2 regions of the Sporosarcina sp. P17b genome follow, and region 2 is predicted to be linked to the other one. Evidence: riboswitches for the same ligand, from Rfam matches in the RefSeq annotation. Region 2 holds a riboswitch; the other holds the start of a gene.
What was found. Region 2 has a riboswitch for cobalamin ahead of CSV76_RS15985 (DUF4430 domain-containing protein). Riboswitches for the same ligand answer to the same signal wherever they lie in the genome.
Positions count from the first base shown of each region.

Region 1: it holds a riboswitch for cobalamin, as region 2 does, so the genes downstream of both, CSV76_RS10175 (hypothetical protein) here and CSV76_RS15985 (DUF4430 domain-containing protein) in region 2, are expected to answer to the same signal.

Region 1 is NZ_PDYP01000007.1:81,308-91,117, reverse strand. Features, by position in the region: gene CSV76_RS10195 (NAD(P)H-binding protein) at 1-1,107, opposite strand, end outside; gene CSV76_RS10190 (TetR/AcrR family transcriptional regulator) at 1,307-1,867, shown strand; gene CSV76_RS10185 (GNAT family N-acetyltransferase) at 1,929-2,393, shown strand; gene CSV76_RS10180 (MATE family efflux transporter) at 2,390-3,736, shown strand; cobalamin riboswitch at 3,834-4,024, shown strand; gene CSV76_RS10175 (hypothetical protein) at 4,276-4,497, shown strand; gene CSV76_RS10170 (ABC transporter permease) at 4,543-6,486, opposite strand; gene CSV76_RS10165 (ABC transporter ATP-binding protein) at 6,476-7,237, opposite strand; gene CSV76_RS10160 (sensor histidine kinase) at 7,474-8,481, opposite strand; gene CSV76_RS10155 (response regulator transcription factor) at 8,478-9,167, opposite strand; gene CSV76_RS10150 (YqhG family protein) at 9,286-9,810, opposite strand, start outside.
Region 2 is NZ_PDYP01000023.1:16,190-25,999, forward strand. Features, by position in the region: gene CSV76_RS15980 (prenyltransferase/squalene oxidase repeat-containing protein) at 1-1,812, opposite strand, end outside; gene CSV76_RS15985 (DUF4430 domain-containing protein) at 1,831-3,876, opposite strand; cobalamin riboswitch at 4,057-4,195, opposite strand; gene CSV76_RS15990 (hypothetical protein) at 4,363-4,902, opposite strand; gene CSV76_RS15995 (hypothetical protein) at 5,052-5,885, opposite strand; gene CSV76_RS16005 (immunoglobulin-like domain-containing protein) at 6,206-6,658, opposite strand; gene CSV76_RS16010 (hypothetical protein) at 6,757-6,978, opposite strand; gene CSV76_RS16015 (3-isopropylmalate dehydrogenase) at 7,090-7,377, opposite strand; gene CSV76_RS16020 (hypothetical protein) at 7,626-8,045, shown strand; gene CSV76_RS16025 (hypothetical protein) at 8,078-8,440, opposite strand; gene CSV76_RS16030 (MFS transporter) at 8,894-9,810, shown strand, end outside.

The sequences.
Region 1 (9,810 bases), on a different contig from region 2:
GCGACAGTTTAATTGGTCGTCTACTTCCGTCTTGACCCAAGGATTAAGGAAAGTAGAAAGCCACTTGACGTAATAACGTGCAGTCTCATCAGCTGTCCAGCTATGAGGCAACGCGATTCGTTGTACAGATCGTACATCCTGTTTAAGCGGCCCCATTGGTGATTTCTTTTTCGGTGTTTCTTTTTCTTTCGTTTCTGCTTCAAGCGCTTCTCTTGCCGCTTGAATAAATGGAATTTCACCGTCACTAATACCTTCCATATAATGCTTCGGATTCACGACCATTGGATGTTTCAAGCTTTCCACCAATGGATAGACAATTTCTTTCGGTGTTTGTGTCACGAGACGCAACCAAAGCCTTGATAGACTTAGCGAGAAGAATGGAACATCCAACATTCGTGAAGATTTCCCTGCTACTTCTGCAGTTTTCTCCATCATAACTTTATACGTCATAACCTCAGGACCACCTATATCGATAGATCGTTGCGCAGGTTCAAAGTCTAGTATTAATGAACTTAATGATTTCATCACATCATCGAGTGCGACGGGCTGTGTATCGGAACGTGTCCATTTAGGTAAAATCATTATCGGAAGCCGTCTAACTAGCTTCGACAAAATTGGGAATGAAGAACCTTTTGGGCCGACAATCAACCCTGCACGTAATGCGGTGACAGGAACAGTATACGATCGCAAAATACGTTCCACTTCCAAACGGCTTTTCAAATGCCTGGATAAATCTTTTTCATCTTCATCTGGAATAATCCCACCCAAATAGACGATCTGCTTAATTCCTTGTTTTTTCGCGGCCTGTGCAAAATTATCCGCCAATATAACATCCATATCTTCAAAAGTTCCTTGAGATAGTTTTGCTGATTTCAACATAGAATGAACGAGATAAACCGCAACATCAGCACCTGCCAAACTCTTCTCAGCATCTTTCATAGAAAACAGATCACAAGAACGCCACTCTACATCTTCCGTATTCTGCCTCTGATCGCCATTGCGTGACAGACCAATAACTTTAGCTTTCCCTTTAAGTTTCTTCAATAGATTATTGCCGATATAACCACTTGCGCCAGCTACAGCTACGACCAATTTCTTCTCACCCATACAATCTCACCCTCTCTTGTACGTATACATTGAAAGTACCCATTCTAAGAGTTTTATAAGCCTATATATTTAATTAATACAACTTTTAAGCAGTAGTCTTTGCTTTTTTCATTAAAAGTATTTATAATGATATGAACGAGGAAAACTATATTTGTTTTTTAAGTTTTGTTTGATATGTATAAAGATAGGGGTACGATAAATGAAAGCACGTATTATGAAAGCTTTCCTCGAAGAAATTCATGAGAAAAGTATGAAGTTCACAATGGATGATCTAGCGAAAAGACTGGGCATCAGTAAACGGACGTTATACGAAAATTTTTCTTCAAAAACGGAAATTTTAGATGCGATTATTGACTCGACATTACGAGAGTTTGACGAAAAAACCGATATCATCATGAAAGACAATGAACTACAACTTGTAGATAAGATCAAGAAAGTCATAACAGTTATTCCAAAGTATAATGATTTTTATAACTGGCAAATCCTTGATCAGATGAGAAAAACACATCCCGTACAATGGGAACGCGTCCACTCTGCACTTCATGAATGGGATGAACTACGCGAATTGATTGAACAAGGTATTCATGAAGGTATTATTGCCGATCAAAATATAGAGTTACTAATGAAATTGATTATAGATGCAACGAACTCCACTCTTGATCGAAAATTTTTCTACGAAAATCGCATGACCGTAACCGAAGCACTGGATTCTATTGTGGATATCCTGTTGTTCGGATTTATTAAGAAAAGTGACGACTAAAAAAACTAATAAAACACTAAAAGTTTTTCTGTTTTACAAAATATGAAAGCGAGATGGAATTATGAGCCTCCACGCATGTGAGGTAACGAATGAAAATTGGCAGGATGTTGCCTATTTATCTGTACACGAAAACCAAAAGAACTTTATTGAAAGCAATTCATTTTCACTAGCACAATCTCAATTTGAACCTGAATGGAAGTCTATTGGGTTATACGATGGAGAGGAACTAGTCGGCTATGCAATGCATGGACGTGAAGCAGATGGCAATGTATGGCTGGATCGCTTTATGATAGATCAGCATCATCAAGGGAAAGGCTATGCTAGCAGATTTCTTAAACTTCTACTAACCAGAATGGAAGAAAAGTATCAATGCAATAAGATCTACTTAAGTATTTATCCAAGTAATAAAGCCGCACAGCGTTTATACGAAAAGTTCGGTTTTAAGTTAAATGGAAAAATTGATGATGTAGGTGAATTCCCTTGCCTCATCATGGAACTTGATCTTCAAAGGAGTCCTTTGCAATGAATTCTTCTTCACCCAAATTCAATCAATTAGATACTGAGCCAGTAGGACGTATCTTTTTACGTTACTTGATACCTTCAACTGTCGGTATGTTACTAATGGCAATCAATATTGTGGCAGACGGCATCATGGTCGGTAATCGATTGGGTGCAGAAGCATTAGCGGGAGTCGGAATTTCGGCTCCCGTTTATACTATCTTTTTTGCTATTTCTTTATGGATTGGTATCGGTGCTGCTACAAAATATTCGATAGCTATGGGCGCTAAGGATACGCAAAGAGCCCGGTCGATCTTTACGCACGCTATTATTTCCATATTCTTATTTACTATTGTATTAGGTTTGACTGCCTTTATCTTTAGGGATCCACTAGCATACGCGCTTGGGGCCAATGCGACCACATTCCCTTATGTATCGCAATACTTATTTGTTATTTTATTATTTGGTTTTATCTTCACTGTAGAAAACACTTTTAGTATTTTCGTGCGAAATGATGGAGCACCGAACCTCTCAATGGCTGGTTTGATTGTGACGTCTGTCGTCAATATTATTTTGAACTACGTGTTCTTATTCATTTTAGACTACGGAGTCGCTGGTGCTGCATCAGCGACAATTATTGCTTCGTTTTTGGGTATGCTCGTACTAGTAACACACTTCTTTAGGCAGACCAATAACTTGAAACTGATTCGCTTGAAATTCAATAAAAAACTATTTCTAGCGATTCTATTCATCGGATTCCCAAGTTTCTTATCCGAATTGGGTATATCCTTCTTTACCATCACACATAATATTGCGTTCGAACGAATGGCTGGTACGGAAGGTGTTGCAGCGTTCTCTATTTTGAATTATGTGCACAGCGTCATGCTGATGCTATTCCTAGGAATGGGTGGTGCAATACAACCACTGATTAGTTATTATAGAGGTTCTGGCAACCGAGAAAGAATGAAGGAAACCGTTAAAAAGGCCACCCTCACTGTCGTCATTGCAGGTGCTGTATTTTTCCTCGTGGGACAGTTCGCAGCAGGCCCTATTGTATCGATTTTCGGAGACTTCCCACAAGCCGTCAGAGATTTGGCCACTACCGGAATTAATTTATTCTTCATTGCCTATTTATTCACAGGTACGAACTTCGTGATGATGACGTATTATCAGTCAGTCGGTAATGTTCGGATGGCGACTTGGATCACCGCTTCTCGCGAAATTATTATTATGTTGATTTTCTTGATGATTTTACCACGCTTCTTTGGGCTAAATGGGATTTGGCTATCTATCCCTGCGTCTGAGTTTATCGTATTTGTTGGAGTATATTTATATCAACGAAACGCGACTCGTCATTCGCTGAGTGGGTAACGTGATTACAGACAAAAGTTATAGTGCAGATCCTAAATGGATACTGCGCTATTTTGTTCCTTTCATAAATAATAGTGATATACTGAAAGAGCAACTGAATATCGTGTTAGAGATCGGTGCGTTTATTTTTCTTAAACGCTTAAAAGGGAAATCGGTGAAAAACCGATGCTGTCCCGCAACTGTGAGTTGGAGTATAATTCGTTACCACTGTTTCACCGCAAGGGAAATGGGAAGGTGAATTATACGTTGAAGACGAGCCAGGAGACCTGCCTAGATCAGTACACACCAATAACCTACGCGGATAGGAGGTGTCAAGTGCGGCTTATGAACAATCATACACAAGCCGACGTACGAAAAAACGGGATCAGGACATTCATTAGGTGGCTTCGATACAGCTTCTATCGATCCACTATATATGAATATCCGACTGAACCGTTTAATTCGTCATGGCTTCCCACTTAACATCCTTCCAGGCATTTACTTGGACGGATGTTTTTTTGTCGACGAACCACTACAAAACACGATGAGGAGAATGAATTATGAATAACCAAACAATCGATGATTTTACAAACTTATTAAAGGATACGCTGATGTCGGACCGAGTGAGCACTCACTCTACTCCACTCCCCTTAGTACTCAATGATGTGAAAAGACAGATTTCCGAAGATACTTCAAAAGATCAAACAGAAAAAGAACAGCAGCTTTATAATTTAGATAAAGCATATAAAACAGTAGTAGAAGAATTGGTTGGTAGTAACTAATAATAAATACGCCTCTGACATTACTCTGTCAGAGGCGTTTACACTTTATAGAGAATCTTTTATCACACGTTTATAATTTATAACGGATAGTAATCCGAATATCGAGTATAATGCCGTGTAAATTAACATCACAATAATCATTGGTGTTAGCATTTCAGTACCGAATAAAAACCATCCCGATTTTACTGCGAAGTAGCTATGGAGCAATCCGACAACTAATGGAATACCAAAGTTAAATAATTGCTTTTTCTGGATCCCCTTCAACAAATCAGATTGTGTAAAGCCCAATTTACGAAGAATCGTGTAGTTTGATTTCTCGTCTTCACTTTCGTCCATTTGTTTGAAATAGAGAATGCAGCCGGATGTGATGAGAAATGCAAGACCAAGGAATCCTACGATGAACATCGTAATACCAACACTTTGTTTTAGGTTTATTCTTCCTTCATATTTTGATTCATGTCCCGCCCATATATTTATTTCCAACTTATTGAAAATGTCATTCGCTTTTTCAAGTTCATCTTTCTGAACAATATTTACTCCATGGTACACAGTGAATTCTGACGTAAAGGAAATGTCTTGATCGTCTTGCATTTGCTTGTATACTAGGTCATCAACTACGGCAACAGGAAAATTATATGTTATACGAGTTGGTAGAACAACTAAATCTTTTGTGCCTGTAAAAGTCAGATCATATGAATGTTCTCTACCTTGAAAAATAGCTTGTTGATCAGTTTGGAACTGCATGAACTTCTCCATCAATGGATCTGAATTAATAAACATCACTTCATCTTCTTCTACATCTACTTCCAATACTGTTTGTTCGCTAATTACGATCATTCGCGTATTGGCATAACTCTGATCTCCAGTAACCTCTCCTGGCATTGTCATGACTTTTGATAAATCAACAGGTGATGTTATTAAATCCGTAGCCGTCTCCGTATAGTCAATGTTCTTCTCTTCCAGCGCTTGTGTGAATTCCATAGCACGCTCACTATTTGGAATAGTAAAATCTGCGGGAATAGTCCTCTCCACTGTTTTCTCTACTGAGTAATATGATATATAACTAAGTGATAACAACGCAATGGATAGCGCGGACAATATGGTAATAATCATTAATAGTAACGAATTGGATTTCATTCGGAACATGATGGAAGAAAGGGACAGTACATCGTTAACGTTTAGATACCCACCTTTTCGTTTACGGATTAGATTGAAGATGAAGCTGACAGAACCTTTATAAAATAAGTACGTACCTATAATAACGGATGTCAGGATGACGACCATTGTAGTGAACAAATAATTGCTAAGGATTACACCCTTAAATAACTGAGTTGACAAATAATAGCCACATGCAATAAGCAAAATTCCTACTACACCAATTACTACTTGAAACATCGTCATTTTTTGTACACGTTGCTGTGTAACAGTTGTCACACTAAACAGCGACAAGATGCTTTGTCGTTTGATAAATACTGCGTTCATGATCAAAATCAAAATATAGATCAACGCAAATACTACTAACGTTTGCAGTAACGCTTCAGAAGAGAATCGTAGTGTTGCTACATCTTTTACACCTGTCACCTTGAAAAGAATAATCATCAATAGTCGAGACATTGAAAAGCCCGCGAATACCCCCACAACTAAAGAGCCAATGTACAACACGAAATTCTCGACACTCAATATGCGGAAAACTGTCCCTTTCGTCATACCGATCAATTGAAACAAGCCAATTTCCTTACTGCGGCGTTTGATGAATAAATTATTAGCATAAAGCAGGAAAACAGATACAATAGCAAGTAGTAAAATGGAACCTGACTTGATAGCCGCAGCACCTCTTATTCCACTCGTTGCATCGTCCAATGCAGGATCAAATTGCAGTGTAACGAATGAAAAGTACAGACCAACACTAAAGACTAAAGCAAAGATATACACATAATAATGCTTGAGGTTTTTCTTAATATTGCGGAAGATTAGTTGATTAAGCGTCATGTTGCACACCACCCAATACACCTTGCGTTTTTATAATGTCATTGAAAAACTCGGTCCGTGTTTGGTCTCCTTTATAGAGTTGCGTGTAGATTTGTCCGTCTTTAATGAACACGACACGCTCACTGAAACTTGCCGCCAATGGGTCATGAGTGACCATCACAATAGAGGCATTTCGCTTCGTGTTGAGCTCACTTAATTTATTCAAAAGATCAGATGCTGCTTTTGAATCGAGTGCGCCCGTTGGTTCATCCGCAAAGATGATACTTGGATCATGAATAAACGCTCGCGCAGCAGACGTCCTTTGCTTTTGACCACCTGAGATTTCATTGGGATATTTGTCTGCAATGTCTGCAATGCCTAAGTCTTCCGCCACTGCATAAAACTTTTCATTGGCTCTTTTTTTCGCTACTTTTTGTACCGATAACGGAAGTAAAATATTTTCTTTCACAGTTAACGTATCGAGTAAGTTATAGTCCTGAAAGATGAAGCCTAAGTGACGTTTACGGAATTCCGCCATTTGTTTCTCTTTCATTTGATTAATATTCTGCCCTTCTATGCTAATCGTTCCCTGACTTACCCGATCAATAGAAGAGAGAACGTTAAGCAGAGTCGTTTTACCGGATCCAGATGCACCCATAATACTGACGAATTCACCTTTATTTACTTCTAAATCAAGCGCACTGAGTACTTCTTGTTTATTAAACTTATTGCCATATGATTTATATATTTTCGTTGCTTGTAAAATTACCATTCCATCACTCCTTGTTAGTACTATCTTAATCAATCCATAGATTTTTCTCCTGTCTTTAGTATGACAATCTGAAAAAGCATGTGACAAACTCGTCACATGCTGTAAGCTCAAATCAAATTAGTTTTAACTATCTGTAACGGAATTCATAATTTACACGCTATTGACTAGTAGTATTATGCATCGCTCCACTATATAAGTAGGCTTGAAGCGTTCGTTAATTCGAGCTTCAAGCCTACTTATCTCATACTAGCAATGCGAATCATCTCGTTCTCCTTCGCAAAGATTAAATTGAACCTCGTACCTTCTCCATCTGTGGACACTACTTGGATATCAATCAGCAGTGCATCCGCCACTTGTTTCGCTAAGTACAGTCCCATTCCTGTAGCTGCATGGTCTTGGTGGTCGACAGTTCCAGTGAAGCCTTTGTCGAATATGCGGGATATGTCTTTCGGATCGATTCCACGACCAACGTCTTCTATTGATAGCGAAGTCATTTCATTCTGCCTCGTACTTCGAATACATATATCTGACGCTTCACTGTATTTCACCGCATTCGTCAACAGTTGTCGAATGATAAAGCCGCACCATTTCGCGTCGGTCAGTACTTCTTCTGTCTCCAACGATATATCAAACCCTATCCCTTTTTGCATACACCATTGTCTTAATGATTTAATCTCTTGATATAACAGCTTCTCCATTTGCACTTTTTCGATATATAAATCATTTTGAATGAATGGAATACGCTTTTGATGAAGTTGTTGATCGAGTAGCAGATGGATACGAAGCCATTCATACATTAGCTGTGAACGAAGAGCAGGATCTTCCGTACGTTCAATCATTAACTGCATTGTCGTAAGCGGTGTTTTCACCTCGTGTATCCAATTTAATATATCGTCTTTCTCTTGCTCAACACTCGTTTGTAATTCATTTAATTGAAGGTTGAACATCTGGTTTTGTTCAGCTATCCTTTCAGCTGTTACTACTTCGAAAGGGGTATTGGCTACTGGTATTTCACTATTATCAAACGTTGAATTTAATATCTTTAGATCTTTGTAAAATCGTGTTTCTCTTACATAGCGCATTACTAAAAACAGTAAGAAAAAGAGGGTAGACAGAAACACAATGTAGATAGCAGAGCTAAATGACACACTTGTATCAAGATAGCCCATTCCTATAATCAACAACTGCAAAAGAACAAAAAACAGTATCCAGCTGACCCGCTCTTTTACAAACAATCGAATCATAGCGGTTCTTCCTTCGCCATATAACCTTGACCCACTTTTGTTTCAATTACATCCACCAAGCCAATTTCCGCAATTCTTTTTCGCAAACGATTCACGTTGACTGTGAGCGTATTGTCACTAACAAACCGTTCATCATCCCAAAGACTCGTAATGATTTCTTCCCTCGATACAATTTCATTCTTCCTGTCTATCAATATTTTCAAAATATATATTTCATTTTTCGTCAACTCAATTGTACCGTTTTCATTAGTCAGTGTACCTTTTACAAAATCAACAGTTGCGTCACACCACGTTTTGACTTCAAAGATCTGCTCGGTATTGTAGTTATAAACACGTCGTAAAATAGCTTGAACCTTTGCGATCAGCACTTCAAAATGGAAAGGCTTTTGCACAAAATCATCTGCCCCTAGTTGCATAGACATGACGATATCAGTTGGATGGTCTCGTGAAGACAGAAAAATGATAGGTATATTCGAATGCGTGCGAATCATCCGACACCAATGGAATCCGTCAAATTTAGGTAACTGAATATCGATAATGACTAGATCTGGTTTGATTTCTGTAAACTCATGCAACACATTTGAAAAATCCTGGACTCCAGCCACTGTGTAAGACCACTGTGTTAGACGTTCTTTTATTTCTTCAAATAATGTCTGATCATCTTCTATCAGCATAATCGTAAACATAGGACTCACCATACTTCCCTTAATTACTTTTAGTTTATCCTATCTGAAGGTAGAGTCAAAACAACGCGCAAGTGAAAGTTGATTTCACTTGCGCGTTTATATTTGTTTGGGCTATACGTTATTTCAAATAAAACAGCCCACCATTCACAATATCCACCGTCATTCGCGGTTTAAAACGTTCTTCCATCGCACGTTTCTCGTTCTCATAACTCTCAGGTTTTTGTTCCTGTTCCTCATAAAAATAATCCAAGACAGCTAGATCCTTTTTCCATCGTTTTTCCGTTTCATCTATCCACGTTAGGTCTTCATTTTCAATTACTTGCGTGATTACAGCGTCCAACCGATCAAGTGCCCGAACAGGTGTGATGATATACGGTAAATGAAATACGTTTTCAGATTGTCGCTCGGTCATGTCCCGCAAACTAATAGCTTCCTGAAAATCTTTTACTACGGCACCCGTCATTAAATTAATGCCTAATGAATACAGCATTTCCTTTGTTTGATGACTGATGAATGATACTTTATAATTCACACCAACCCACGGGGTCAAAACCATCTGCTTGTTAACTTCAACTAACCGTTCATACATTTTTACGAACTGTCCCATTTCTTTGGTCACTCTAAAAAGTTGATGCAAGCGAGG
Region 2 (9,810 bases):
TTGAATTCTTAATAGAATTATAATGATCAACCCCGTCGCCACGATTCCAAGTAGCCATGAAATTCGCTTCGCACGAACAGCATTGTCGATTTGCGTTTTCGATTTTTTAAGATCTTCATAGTTTAAGACTTTCTCTTGATCGTATGGAGCCAATGCGTTGAATCGTTCCAAAATCGCATCCACATTGTCACGGTCTTTACTTGTCAAATCAGTGAATGGATACAGTTGATCCAGCACCGTTTCGTTAATACTTTGTATTTCGGCTTCGATCTTCTCCATGTCTTCTTTATATCGATAGAGTTGTGCGAGCTCTGCTTCATAATCGTCTTTATTGTCCGCTTGTTCGAACTGATCAATTAGCGACACGACGTCGATATAGTGTTCTGTCGTAAGCGGTGTTGGAATGGCGTTGATTTTTTCTACATCTCGTTCATTGATATTTCGTGGCGCAGTTTGCTCCTGATAAATTGGGGCAATCGTGCCGTTTCCTTTCGTATAGACGTCGTAGTTTTCACTAAACGCAGGTAAATCAATTTCGATCGACTGTTTCTCTGCGGCTTCTACGAGCTTATGGAAGTTGTAGACATACGAGCGCTCTTCTATCGGGAAGTTTTCATATGTATCAAGTAATTGTTGAAGTTTTTTAGCGTCTGTGTTGTCATGGATATCCTGAATGTCTTCCATCAATTCGAGCATTTGCTGCTTCATTTCGACTGGGTTTTCAGGACGGAAATCATACATCGTGCGGTAGCCATTTTCGAGTCGATAGAGCGATACGAGCGCATAGAGCACTTGCTCGGACGCCATCGAGTTTGATTCATCTGGCAACGAAGACGGATTGTCCGCGTTATACGTTTTCGCATGGACAAAGCCTCCGTCGTCCAGTTGATAGCTCATGATGAAATCAAGCAATGAATGATCGCCTTTTACGAAGCGTTCGTCTTCTTCGGGATGAATGCCAAGAGACGTCAACGCGACGAGAACTTGTGCGGCACTTTCGACGTTGTCGTCATTTTGTGCACTAAAGCCGCCAGACGACGTTTGCATATTCGATAATTTTTCGAGTGCTTCGTCAATGATCATATGCATCGTTTTCGTTACTTCTTCATCCAAATCCTTCTGAATATACGTGAATTCTTCGGTACTTTGATAATACGGTGCGAGTGCCTGTACTGCCATCGCAGTCATATCCGGCTCCGCTTCGTTCCCGTAGAATGAAAATCCGCCATCCTCGAGTTGCAGTGAAATGATTTCTTTGATGATTTCGATTCTTTTCATGTCCGCGTCTTCTGGCACTTTATAACGCATACTGTCAAGTGTAATTAACCCCCAAATCCAGCCGTTAATGCCCTGTGCACCGAGTGACGTCGTCAATCCACGGTTATACGTACCGTCCGCAATAAGATTGATGCCGGATACTGCCGTCGGGTCACCGGCAGCTGAAAGAATCGCCAGTGAAATCCGGTGCCACTCTGTCGCTTTCATTTCACTAAGTTTTTCACTCGTTTTATAACGTTCAATAACATTGTTCTTGATGACCGCTAGATACGCGGAGTAATCGTCAGGATAGCCGATGCGGCCGAGGCCTACCGGATACCAATCACCATTCGTATTTCCCGCGTGCGCTAGAAACGGCTTGCTGAGTAGCGGAGCCGATTCGTCAATTTGTTCATCTTGCTTTTTCCACGCAATAATTTCTTCTATCGTCTGCAGCAGAGATTCTTCTTTTTCCGGTGTCGCGAACGCAATAGACGGCAGGAGTACTACCGCCGTCATCATAATCGTCACAAGCCACGCAGTTAATTGTCGCATTCCGTCACTTCTCTTTCATTACCATTCTTTCTTCCAATTATCATTCATGCCGTTTCCTGACGCTTCATGCCCACCAATGTCTTTTCCGTAATGAAGAGTATAGCGCACTCTCACTACATCTCCATCTAAGAAATAGGCATCCGAGAAGCCGTAGTTCGGATAATCATTATTGACGCTGAACATCCAGCCGGAACCATTCGCGAAATCGAATTCACTTAGACTATCCGGTGAATACGCATCGCGATTTGAAGTAGTGGAAACCTCCTCTACTATTTCCCATAAATCGTCGGGAATCGCTACATGATTTAGCATGCCAGGCTTACTGACGTCCCGTAAATAAAAACTGCTGTCGAGATTTCCCGTTTTGCCGTAATCATAGCCATGTTCTCGCATGAATTGGTCGAGGATATACGACCCTTTTTCCCCTTGATGAATATCCATTTTCGTCGGTTTGATCAAATACGGAACACCGAGAACGGAAGCTTCTAGACTAATCGTCACTTGTCCGATAATGCCATCTTCCGCCGGTGCAACGGACGTGATCATGAATGTCTCGGTCACGGTCCGCTCTTCGTCGTCCCACACTTTGATGGTGACGGTGTTTTGTCCAGTTTGCAACGTCAGTTTATAACTCGTTTTTGCACTGTCATCCCAAGTGAATGGCACGTTTTCACCATTCACTTGCACAAGGACGTTTTTCCCTCTGATCCGTTCACCAGAAGCAGTCACTGGCCAAATGTTGATCGTTTTAATATCACCTTTGACTTTGCTGCCGGACTTGAGATCGGTTACGAGCTTCGGTGCATCGGGATCGACTTGTGGTTTTTCATTGACGTTCGGGTCGTTGTAGGAAATTTTATACTGTCGTTCAATTTGTTCGTCTTGATAGTTTCCTGATAATTTGACAACGTTCGTTCCATTGTTCAGCTGCACAACATAATTCATACCGTCTGCCGATTCGACCTTTTGATCGTTCACTGTGATGCTGAGTGATACGTCTGCTTCATTCGCAGTAGCTTTTGCGTAAAATGAAAACTCCGCGCTGTTAGCTTGTTGGTCTTGTAAGTCGGTGTTCAACTTGATCGAGATTTTTTCTTTCTCGTAGATCACAATATAGTTTTGCTCCGCTATTTTTCCGTTTACTTGCGCGGTAAGCTTGAGCGTATTTTTTCCTTCGGTTAGCGTGGCTTTATAGGCACTGCCAGTCAGTGGTTTAAGTTCTTTATTATTCATGAAGACCTTGAGCTTGGCATCTTGTTCACCTAGCGTAGCTGTTGCTGTGAATGAAATGGCGTCTTCGGTCACCGTTTGGTCTTTTAGTTCGGTTGTGATTACGATATCTTGACTGTTTAAGGTCACGCGATACGACTGGCTGACGCGCAATAGTTTGTTGTCTGTTTGTTTATAGATCACTTGGAATTGAATATCGTTCGTGCCTTCTGTTAATAAAAGAACCCCTTTATAGTCACTCAATTTCTTACCGTTTACCGTAACTTTCATTTCCTGGGCAATGAGTGTTTCATCCAAGTGATTTACCGTGACGCTGTACAATGGATCGGTAACGGTTTCATTATTGGTGATACTTGTTGTAAAATAGCGATTTTGCTGATCCGCGATGTCGACGATCTCGATATCTGGATGGTTGTTCGGTTTTGTTTTACCGGAAGCAGGTGTCGTGTTGCCACCAGCAGGGACTTTGTCATTTGGAGCCGGTTTCGTGTCCTGTGTAGTAGTCTCAGGATTAGCGAGTGGCTTATTCTGCGATTCCAGCTCGGTATTTTTTGGTTCTCGCGGCTGTTCTTCCGGCTTCTGTTGCGATTTGTCCGGAGTTGTCGGTTGTTGCGAGCTTGACAAGTTTTCTTGATCGGTCTTACTATCTGTCGTTTGATCGGATTCCGCATCAGGTAGTCCACCACTACCGCTAGCTAACTTCAGCGTAGAAGCTTCTACTTTTTCATTGAAATCAAACGGAGCGGATTCTTCAGTCGATGTGGCTGCATAGGCAATCGTGCTAAATAATAGTAAGAATATGAGACTGTAATAGATTATGTTTTGATATTTCATGAAGGTGTTTTTCGTTTTTCTCATTCAATCCATCCCTTCTTTTCTAGTAAAGGCATGCTATATGCAGTGGCTAAATCATTAAAAAAGTCCCCACCTCCTGATAGAGATGGGGACCATGTATGTTCAATAATTAGACAGCGCAAATTGAATGATACACAATTCACCCTTTACCGGAAGGCGTCATGCTTACATACTTTGGCAAGTCTCCTGACTTAGGGATATATTTTCCCATTACAGTGGCCGGACCGCTCAGGATTTTCACCTGATTCCTATTTACTCTTCGTTTACTTGACGAAGAACCAAAATATTCTATATAACTGCTACTAAGCATATAGTTTTTGCAGGGTAAAATCAATAGACGGTGTAAGTACATTGCGCGATTTTGTCATCGCATGAGACTGTGTTTTCTATTTTAGTTACAGCATTTTATTTAGCAAAGTGGTTCCTATAGCAAGCGATCGGTGTTCAATAACCGCATTCGTTAATTCAACTCTCATGCCAACAATTCCAAACGCTTTTAAAGTATTCCGATAAAACTCCATTTCCTTGAAATCTATCTTCAAGAACAACATGAACATTTTGAAATTCATCTTTAAGATTTTCGTCTGAATTCGGAAAAGATCCCAAGTAAGAATATTTATACACTGGTTCATCTGGACAAATTTCATAAGCACGCTTTAACATGGAAACCCCTTTTTCTTCCCAATGCTCAAATTCTCCAAAATAATATGGGAATAATGAAATCATATAACCAAAACACCATAAAAAATCCTCATTTGTCCCCAAATTAACCAATCCAAAATCTGTAACCTGACGTAGTATAGTCTCTAATTCATCAAAATCTACATCCTGAATCTCTACTGGTCCCTCTTCTGTTAGAACATACCAACAAAAAAAGCCAAGACGAATAACAGTCTTTAAATCATCAGGATTTTGGTTCCAGTTTTTTATCAAGAGTGATTTTGCTTCATTCCACTCCCCTTTATTTTCTAGTGTATCAACTTCAGCCCAACGCCAATCAATCATTGCCAGTACACCTCACATCCTAAATGCTGATTATACGTTTCAAAGCATTTATCTCGCTCTCTGCTTAGATCGAGTTCTTCTTTAATTAAACCGCCCGTTAACAGCGTAATTTTTACTAAGCAACTGTCCCCGAATGTTGAATATTACCTTTACTTAAGTTGGTTCCAAAACATTGAAAACACGCCTTCATTCATCTCAAAATAAACATCTGCAATTCCATAATAGATATATCCATCTCTTAAAAGAGTAAGTTTAACCGTTGAACCATCATGTAATTTTAACGCTAGCTCTCTGTATTCTTCATTGTTTCGGGAACTATTTATGGGGTCTGACTTTTGTTCACGAAGATAGGGCTTTGTTTTGTTCAGCTCTTTTAAGAAAGTATTTAGTGCGTCCATATCGAAAATTGGCTTGTAATTTTCATTATCGTGATCCCAATCACTGAAAGCTCTCCACTGGACAGAGTGTATATTTCCCACCAGATTTAATTTACCAAATATATCCTCACCACTGCTTATTGTTATTCCGTTAAGGTTTTCAAAAAACTCTGCGTAATGGTTTCCATCCTGCATATGATAAACCATTAATCTAAAATCTTGGTCATAGCCTTTCACAGAATAAACATCCATTTCACCAATTGTAGAAGCTAATTCTTTGTCATAGGCTTTTTGCTTGCTCCATTCATCAATATTCCCTTTTGTAGTTCCGAGTTTCTCGTCTTTAAGAGCTTTTGCATCTGTGTCATTTATCTTTGTGTTTGTTTGGGTATAAATCTTTCCGTTATACACAATTAAACCGACCATGTCTGCATTTGTATTATTTTTAGGTAATTGAATAGCTGGGATTTCCACATTCTCATCTTGATTGTCTTTTGTACTATCTTGGGGGACATAATTGATTAAAGTGAATATTCCAATAGACATCATTACAGCAACAACAATCAAGATACTTTTCACACTAGGTCTTTGCTGATACTTTTTCATACTATCCTCCTAATATTATTAGACCGAGATAAGTTACAAAAGTTACATGTTTTAATAGTATGGCCTTATTGTTGATCGGTTTCAAATCCTTATTCCAGCATCCACACCATTTGCAGCTAATTATTTTCAAATAAATTACTTTTTGTTTGAATTAAATAGAATACTAGCTATGCCTACCCCAATAACAGGAAGAATGATTAATAGAGTACTTAATATATTGGCTTGTATGTAATTATTAAAGAGCAAAAAACTTAAAAAAGCTACTACAAAATAAACTGGTATAATTTTTTTTGACCACAAAACAGAATTCTCCATTTTGATCACTCCTTATGAAACGTAAACGCTATTTTTTTACTTTCTTCATTCTGGTTGGCATGAAATGTAAAGACAATCCTATAAACACCTTTTTGTTGTATATAGGATGACGAAAGTTTCTGCTCGATTTCTTTTCCAGGTTCTAATACATTCAACTTATCCTCTATGACTACATCCTCTGCAACCCAATTGCCATCTTGGAAGTATTCCAAGCTCGTTCCTGGCCCTGTGTAATCCACCGGTGTATCCCCTTCATTTCTTATACTAACAAGCGGTGTCTCTCCCTGATCAACTCTCTTTTGGCTAACTGCTATAGAAATGGAAATATCTCCATTTTTATAAATTGAATCAATCGTATTCACTTTTTTTAGATCTTCTTTATCCTTACTGACATTTTCTTCTGAACAAGCAGCTAAAATCATTATTATTCCTATCAACATCATTAAACTTTTTTTCATTCTATCCCTCCTCACCCTGTTAGACGGACAAAAATTAAATAAGTCACATATTTTTTTATAATCTTTCGCGGTTGTCTCTAACATTTATTAAACAAGCATTATTGACATCTATTGGGTTCGTCTATAACGATACTTCCCGATACATTTAGCTTATTCCAAATCCACTCCTGATAAATCCGGTCAATTTCAATTTCCAATTCTTTTTCATTCAGATTTTCATTAATTTCTAATTCTTCAAAAGTAAATGTCTCTGTTGCCTCAGTTCCTTTAAAGGCATTACTAGCAAATGAGAAAGTTATAGTTTTAACCAGTTCATTCAACTCCCACTATGAAAAGCAAAATAGGATACTTCATTTAACAATCATATATATCAATGGGTTTAGTTTTTATGTAGATCGAATACAACTTCTAAAATATAATCAAGTACTATATCATGGTGTTGATAATTTTTTTATTATAGTTGCTAAAATGGCAATAAAAAAAACGATGGCGCTATTTATTAATAAATAATATCCTATCTGCATGCCGTAAAATATCGCAAAAGCATCACGAATAACAAAAAGTGCTACTTCGCCACCGATTGCCCCTAAGAAAACTGCTGATAGTAATACAGTAAAAGCTGCAAAGTATAGGCTTTTCTTTTTCTTGTAATATATAAAACCAATAAGATTTGCAACGACAATAAAAACGCCCATAAGTATTAAGAAAAAACTACTCATCTAGCTCTCCCCTTCGTAAAAACCTATTTACCCATTTGAATTAAAGTCATTTGACATTTTTGTCATAACACTTTGCAATTTAAGTGTTACAACCAAGCTACGTTAGTTTAATTGAATGGCAAGAAACAAAGTTATTATAAAAAGATATCTTGATTCATTTTTTATGATCTTTATAGTATCATTTTTCATGTGTCACACGATCATTAGTTCACTTCACAGAAATCTTCATATTGAAAGGATACGTGACTATGGAATATACACTAAAAGATGAAAGTTTTGACTTTAGCGAAACAGAAGTTACACATGAAGTACTTAAGATTGGAGAGCCAGAAGATGGCCTTTTCGAAATTGAATTCAAATTAACCTTCTCTTACGGATTCTTGAATTACTCACATAACTTTGTTTGGCTCAATCAAGATATCGAAACATTACTTGAACAGTTGAAGAAAATGGATGGAAAGAATAATGGAACTTTAAGTGTGCTTTCACCAGGCGTTTCTTTCTCATATTCACAAAACCCTCATGATGAAAACTTTTATGAGTTCACAGTTTTCATGGATACTGGCTATATTAATTCGTATATGGGAACTGAATCAAAACTTGGAATCACTCTATCCGCTACCCGGGAAGATATTGAAAATTGGGTTGCGTCTTTTCTAAAGAACTAAAAGAAAAAATTGACCATATTAATCTGAAGACTTTATACTTTGTTTATGGTCAATAATTGCCCTTCCGCTAATAGGAGTTGTTTAGGATCAATAATTTCATGTAGTAATATACTTGATTTATTTTGTATCGTTAATTCAGTTGGATTTATTACGTGTGCTATCTGAACGGTGCATACATCATAAGGTGCAGTATTATTATGGATATACTGGAGTAACTCACGCAATTCCCACTGTTTTTCTACACCATTTATAATTTCTCGTTGAACGGGATAATCAAAACCGGGAATGATCCACTCTTCTGTCTCTACAAATTGTAGAGACGCATTACCATCTTCCAACTTTTTATCTGAGGCAATATAATAATAATTTGTCATTTCACCACTTCTTTCTATCATCATCTGCTATTTCCAATACGTTCTTTTTGAATCTGTTGTAAATCTTCCTTCTGCAATTCAACGTAATCCCCCATGTATCCTACTAATATATATTCGAATGAATGTTTTCATTGACCTTCCCCATTTCCTTGCCTTTGTCATCTTGGGTTTTACAAAATCAACATCAACCAATTGAAAACAACATCGCCCTCTAATTGATTGGAAAGTAATGGCGTATTTTGTTTCAGTATATAATAACTTCTAATAGTATGGAAATATATTCTAACTGTTGTTATAATTTGATTTATGTGAAGTCCCTTTCATTCTTACTACTCTTCTTTTAGTTTGCAATTCCTTTAGTAAACGTTTCGTGTTCTATATATGATGTTTTTCTTAATTTAAAGGAGGAATATTACGAGTGTAAAACTACCCTAAGAAATCAGATGTAATTTTGATAGTAAAGGGGTAGTAAGAATGAAAAATCAATCGTTTCGTTTTTTATGGATTGGCCAATCAATGGCTAATTTAGGTGATGTTTTTTATATTGTCGGGATTATTTCTTTATTGTACACACTTACGGAGTCGCCTTTTGCATTAGCACTGGTGCCTTTCATTAATATGTTCGGTCGCTTTATAAGTGGTATTATTGCGCCATGGTGGATCAATCGATTTCCTTTAAAGACATTGCTCGTTAATTCACAAGCAAGTAAGACCATTCTATTGGTTGTTCTATCGCTTTTATTAATCTCTGAAACGACGACCAATTTATTCATCATTCTAACGTTTGTGGGGTGTATTGCGTTTTTGGATGGCTGGGCAGCGCCGGCAAGTCATGCTATGCTGCCTCGGTTAGTACCAAAAGAGCAACTTGTAAAAGCAAACAGTTTCTTCTCTATCGTCTCTGAAACCATGAATCTAGGAGGCTGGGCACTCGGAGGAGTAGTTGTCGCATTGACAAGTGGACAATTTGTTATTATCGGTACAGTAGGCTTGTATATATTTGCAACGATGATAATGTTCGGTATTGACGATCCCACTCCATTCCAGAAAAATGAGATTAAAGGTAAATGGGGTAGTGAATTAACCCAAGGTTGGCAGATTGTATGGAGAAATCCGCTTTTCAGGAGTCTACATGTGATCATCATCTTTGAAGCGATTGCCAATGTTGTATGGATTGCTTCTATTCTCTATATCTTTGTGATAGAAGTTCTAGGTCAGACAGAAGCTTGGTGGGGTTACATTAACACAGCTTTCTTCTTGGGTATGATAATAGGAGGAATCATCTGCACTCGTTTTATAATTGTGGTTGAAAACAATCTGAAACGCTTGCTTATTCTATTGTCGTTTGGCATTAGTCTCGTCACTCTTCTTTTTGGAGTAACAACCATTCC